Regions from separate parts of the Bacillus sp. AP8 genome, predicted to be linked through region 2. Evidence: riboswitches for the same ligand, from Rfam matches in the RefSeq annotation. Region 2 holds a riboswitch; the other holds the start of a gene.

Region 1 (3,220 bases), on a different contig from region 2:
TTCATTTCTCCGATTTCGGATCATCACTTTATTAACTAGTTCTTTTAAATGCTCATCTTCATATATTTGTCTACCTTTTCCTTTGTATTTTTGGGTGAAAAGGGAGGAGTTCCCTAGATGACCAGGTTTTAAAAGAGAAACGAGATGAAATATTTCATCTACCTTATTTTGAATAGGTGTAGCAGTTAGCAATAAGCAAAATTTCTTTTTTAGATTTTGGATAAATTCATAGTTTTTGGTACGGTTATTTTTTAATTTGTGTGCTTCATCAACGATGATTAAATCATAATGTTGATTATAAATAATTTCACGATGTGGTGAACGTTTAGCCGTATCGATAGATGAAACAATAACATCGCAGGAATCCCAGACGTAGCTTTTTCTTTGAACAACAGCTGGAATAAAAAATTTACTGTTTAATTCATAAGCCCATTGTGAAACTAGAGAGGCTGGTACAAGTATGAGCACTTTTTTTACAAGTCCACGAATCATATATTCTTTTAAAATGAGCCCAGCTTCAATTGTTTTTCCAAGTCCAACTTCATCAGCTAAAATGGCTTTTCCATTCATGTTTTCTACAACTTGTTTAGCAACTTCGAGCTGATGGGGAAGTGGCTTTAAATGATGTAGATGTTTAGGGGCTTGTAATCCCTCAAAGTCAGGCACTTGAATAGATTGTTCGGCTTGAAGGGATAATTTATATAAATCCCAGCTACTCCATGGTCCGTCTTCCTCTAGGCGTTTTAAAAAGCCATCTTCCCACGTAGAATCCCAATTTACTTTGATTTTCATATGTAAAGCCTCCTTGAAAAAGACGAACGTTTTTAAGAAAAAAATAAAAAATGTAAGTTTTCAGAGAAAAAAATAAGAAAATAATTGCGATAATTTACTGTTTAATGGTAGGATGATAGTAAAATAAGGAATTTTTCATTTTAACAATGTCAAGAAAATGATTGGTAACAAATTATCTGAGAAGACAAGTAAATTACTTTTCTTAGTATGACCAATTAACAAATAAATATAAGCGAATGAAGGTAAGGGGAGAGACTGTGTATACAGCGCCGAAGGAGCAAGCAGTAATAATCTGTGAATCTCTCAGGCAAAAGAACTCTTGCTGGACGCAACTCTGGAGAGTGTTCATTAGAACCACCAAAGGGGACAGCCTAAAGTATAGGTAAACTCTCAGGTAAAAAGGACAGAGATAGCCCAAGATTATGGGGCTTCTCTGTCCTTTTTTCTGTCTTTTAAGAGAGATAGTCTTATAATGGCAAAATGAAATCAATTGAAATTTAGGAGGTTTGTAATGACGGAGTTAAAGAGAACACCTTTATTCGAAGTGTACAAAGATTATGGTGCGAAAACGATTGATTTTGGTGGTTGGGATTTGCCGGTACAGTTTTCAAGTATTAAGGAAGAGCACGAGGCTGTAAGAACAAAAGCAGGGGTGTTTGATGTTTCTCATATGGGTGAAATAATTGTAACAGGGAAAGATAGCACAGCTTATTTGCAATATATGATAACAAACGATGTTACCAAGTTAACAGCTGGAAAAGCTCAGTATACGGCTCTTTGTTATGAAAATGGTGGAACCGTAGATGATATTTTAGTTTACAAAAAAACAGACGAAAATTATTTATTAGTAGTGAACGCGGCTAATATTGAAAAAGATTTCGAATGGCTATGCAAACATAGTACAAACTTTGATGTAGCTCTAGAAAATCTATCTAATGAGATTGCTCAATTGGCACTTCAAGGTCCTCTTGCTCAAGAAGTATTACAAAAGTTAACTGAAAATACAGACTTAGCAGAAATTAAATTCTTTTCTTTTAAAGAAGATGTTAAGGTATGCGGTGTAAAGGCACTTATTTCAAGAACTGGTTATACGGGTGAGGATGGATTCGAGATTTATTGCGATCGTAAGGGAGTTACAACGATTTGGAAAACGCTTTTACAATTTGATGAAGTTCTTCCAATAGGCTTAGGTGCTCGCGATACGTTACGCTTTGAAGCTGGTTTACCATTGTATGGTCAAGAATTATCAGCTGATATAACACCGATTGAAGCAGGTATAGGATTTGCTGTGAAAACAGATATTGAAGCAGATTTTCTTGGGAAAGAAGTATTGAAAGATCAAAAAGAAAATGGAGCTCCTTGCAAATTAGTAGGGATTGAAATGATCGATAGAGGCATACCACGTCATGGATATCCTGTCTACGTAAATGATGAATGCGTTGGAGAAGTGACAACAGGAACACAATCTCCGACCTTAAAGAAAAATGTAGGTTATGTCCTAATCAAAAAGGAATATTCTGATCTCGATACGGCTGTTCAAGTAGAAATTCGTACGAAAAAGGTGCAAGCAAAAGTCGTCAATACACCTTTTTATAAAAGACCTAGAAAATAATAGAGAGAAGGTTGAATTATGTTAAAGCATCGTTATTTGCCAATGACAGAGAATGATCAAAAACAAATGCTAGAAGCAATTGGTGTTTCAAAGATTGATGATTTATTTAATGATATTCCTGAAAGTATACGCTTTAAAGGGGAGTATAATATCAAAAAGGCTAAGTCAGAATCAGCATTAACAAAAGAACTGAGTACATTAGCATCTAAAAACGTTGATTCTAAATCATATGCTTCCTTCCTTGGCGCAGGTGTATATGATCACTATGCCCCGATTATTGTTGATCATGTTTTATCACGTTCGGAATTTTATACTGCTTATACACCATACCAACCTGAAATTTCTCAAGGTGAATTGCAGGCTATCTTTGAATTCCAAACAATGATTTGTGAACTTACTGGAATGGACGTTGCCAACTCATCTATGTATGATGGAGGGACAGCTCTAGCTGAAGCTGCGATGTTAAGCTGTGGAAATAGCAAAAGAAAGAAAATATTAATCTCAACAGCAGTTCATCCTGAATATCGCGATGTAGTGAGAACTTATGCAAAAGGTCAGTATATCGAAGTCGTAGAAATACCTTATGCTGATGGTGTTACTGATTTACAAGCTCTTCAAAATGAAATGAGTGATGAAGTGGCGGGTGTAATTGTTCAATATCCAAACTTCTTTGGTCGCATTGAAAATTTAGTTGAAATCGAAAAAATCGTTCATGAAAAAAAAGGAATGCTTATTGTATCTAGTAACCCTCTTTCATTAGGAGCATTGACACCTCCAGGAAGATTAGGAGCAGATATTGTTGTTGGGGATGCACAA
Region 2 (3,220 bases):
CTTGAATAACATGGGGATGGTGTCCGAGAATTAAATCAGCGCCGCTATCAATGGCAAACTGAGCTAATGTTCTCTGAGATTGCATCGGTACGTATTCACGTTCGATTCCCCAATGAAAATGAACAAGTACAATATCTGCGCCTTTTTCTCTCAGCCCGTTTATACCCGCTTTTACTATCTCTCTTGTTTCAGGATTGTCTTCCCATCCTTCATATCCGACCGCACCGATTTTAAGCCCTTTGACCTCTTGAACCATAGAATCATCATATCCAAAGTAAGGAATATTTTGACTTTCCAGTGTAGCTTTCGTATCCTGATAACCTTTCTCTAAATAGTCAAAAATATGGTTATTAGCAATATTCACTGCTTCTATACCACCTAAATGTAGTATTTGTGCGTATGATGGATCTCCTTTAAAACGAAATTTCTTTTGCGCTTTTTGTGTCGCATTCGTTAAAGTTGTTTCTAAATTAACAGTGGTAAAATCATCTTCTTTAAAGACATTATCAAGCTCTGCCACAAAATAAGGTAATCCATTCTTTTGGGCTTCATCATCAAACGAGCCTGAATAAGAAAATGTTTCATCTCTCCCTAGAGTAAAATCTCCAGCGGCACTAATGGTAAGTGTCTTTTCAACCTCGGGCTCTGGTTCTATAGGTTTTGAATCAGGTTTATTTGTCTTAACGTTCTCCGACTTATTCTCTGTTTCTTGTTTTATTGAGCCTTCTGTTTTCATAGAATCGTTCTTCAGAAAAAAGTTATACAAAATGATGGCTGTAGCAATAAGAATCAACCCTATAATTACAAGACTCCATTTCGATTTTTTAGTTCGTCTGTTTCTTCGCCTTTCCATAACACAACTCCCTTCAATCACCATATAAGTATATCAGTTAAAAAGATAATAAAAGTGAAAAGTTTAAAAAATTAGTATTTTTTCACAAAACATACTTTTATTTGAAATGACAAAGGTATCTATAAGAGTGTCACATCCTTTAAACTGCCACATTTTATTAATTGACCTTATTAAAAATCAGTGATAGAATTTTAAATTATTTCACAAAAATAATTTGATTGGATATTCCAATCAGATTATAGATGGCAACTTTTAGTAAACATTAACAAAACAATAGTAAGCGATGAATGCTATGGATCACACTATAGCAGGAGCAGCTTCTGGAGAGATTGCAAATATGCAACGCCGAAGGATTCACAATCTCAGGCAAAAGGACAGAAGAGTAACGAGTATCATTTTGTTATTCTGAAGCCTGATGAGATTGGAGAAATTCCAATCTTTTTTTATTGGCTTATGAGATTTCTCATAGCCTTCTAACTACATTATGGGGTGATACAAATGAGTCAAAGAAAAGCAATTGTTAGTGTAATTGGACATGATCAAGTAGGAATTATTGCAAAGGTAACAAATATACTTGCTGAAAAAAATGTGAATATTTTAGATATTAATCAAACGATTTTGAATGACTTTTTCACAATGATGATGTTAGTAGACGTAACAGACTTTGAAAATCTAGATGAACTTCAACATGACCTATCATCTTTAGGGGAATCACTAGGATTAACCATAAATCTACAGCTTGCTGAAATTTTTAAAGCTATGCATCGTGTGTAAGGAAAGGAATGACGAACATGAATATTGCATTAAATGAAATGATGGAAACTATTCGTATGGTTCAACTTGAAAACCTAGATATTCGTACAGTCACAATGGGTATCAATCTAAAGGATTGTGCGGATTCTGATTTCGAAAAAATGAACAAAAGGGTATTTGAAAAGATTACGACATATGCTAAAGATTTAAAAGCAGTGGCTGAAGCAGTTGAAAAAGAAATGGGAATTCCCATTATTAATAAGCGTATTTCTATTACTCCAATTGCTGAAATTTTAGGAACTGCAACAAAAGATCAAGCTGTAGAGCTTGCCCAAACACTTGACAAAGCTGCTGTGCAACTTGGCGTAGATTTTATCGGTGGCTATTCAGCTCTTGTTCACAAAGGTATTTCGAAAAGTGACCAAACTTTATTAGATGCTATCCCTGAAGCATTAAGTGTAACAGAACGAGTATGTTCTTCAGTCTCCATTGGTAGCACACGAGCAGGAATCAATATGGATGCTGTTCGTACCATGGGTGAAGTAATGAAAAAAGCCGCTGAACTAACAAGTGATCGTAATGGATTAGGCTGTGCTAAGCTTGTTGTATTCTGTAATCCTGTAGAAGATAATCCATTTATGGCAGGCGCTTTCCATGGTGCTGGTGAAGGCGAAGTTGTTATAAATGTCGGTGTTAGCGGACCTGGTGTTGTATTAAGCGCCCTCAAACGTCACCCTGACGCTGATCTTGGTGAAGTCGCAGATGTTATTAAAAAAACAGCATTCAAAATCACTCGTGCTGGTGAATTAATAGGACGTGTAGTAGCAAATCGACTTGGAGTACCATTCGGAATAATGGATTTATCACTGGCTCCAACGAATGCACAAAACGATAGTGTTGCAGAAATTCTAGAAGAAATCGGCCTAGAAAGCGTCGGTACACATGGTACAATCGCTGCATTAGCACTAATGAATGATGCCGTGAAAAAAGGAGGAGCCATGGCAAGTTCTTATGTCGGTGGCTTAAGCGGAGCATTCATTCCTGTTAGTGAAGACAACGGAATGATTCGTGGAATTCTTGATAACTCTCTTACTTTACCAAAGCTTGAAGCAATGACATGTGTATGCTCAGTTGGTCTAGATATGATTGCTGTTACTGGAGATGCAACGGCTGCTACTCTATCAGCAATCATCGCAGATGAAGCAGCAATTGGTATGATAAATAAGAAAACAACAGCAGTTCGCATCATACCTGTTCCAGGAATGAAAGAAGGGGATATGGTGGAATTTGGTGGGTTATTAGGACGTGCTCCAGTTATGGGTGTGAATCCATTCCATTCAGAAAAAATGATTCGTCGAGGCGGACGTATACCAGCTCCGTTGCAATCCATGATTAATTAATCAGACATTCATAAATGGTGGTGTGCAGATTTGCCACCACCATTTGTTTCTTGTGATGAGATATTTTTGAATGATATCCCCCATTTTTGAGTGAACTCTCGTGATATATTCTTTTTCTGAGCGATACTTCTGTTTTCTAAGCGTTCCTATTTTTTACACAAAAAATAAAAAACGTAAATGATTCATCACCAAAGGATAAATCATTTACGTTATA

Evidence for each region. A riboswitch is a leader RNA that binds a small molecule or an ion and turns the genes downstream of it on or off. The one in region 2 is predicted to bind glycine.
Region 1: it holds a riboswitch for glycine, as region 2 does, so the genes downstream of both, gcvT (glycine cleavage system aminomethyltransferase GcvT) here and BN349_RS17210 (ACT domain-containing protein) in region 2, are expected to answer to the same signal.

The regions. Positions count from the first base shown of each region.
Region 1 is NZ_CAPG01000040.1:15,019-18,238, reverse strand. It holds gene BN349_RS11890 (DEAD/DEAH box helicase) at 1-792, opposite strand, end outside; glycine riboswitch at 1,029-1,121, shown strand; glycine riboswitch at 1,125-1,201, shown strand; gene gcvT (glycine cleavage system aminomethyltransferase GcvT) at 1,304-2,404, shown strand; gene gcvPA (aminomethyl-transferring glycine dehydrogenase subunit GcvPA) at 2,423-3,220, shown strand, end outside.
Region 2 is NZ_CAPG01000072.1:3,141-6,360, forward strand. It holds gene BN349_RS17205 (CapA family protein) at 1-853, opposite strand, end outside; glycine riboswitch at 1,164-1,241, shown strand; gene BN349_RS17210 (ACT domain-containing protein) at 1,352-1,627, shown strand; gene BN349_RS17215 (PFL family protein) at 1,645-3,006, shown strand.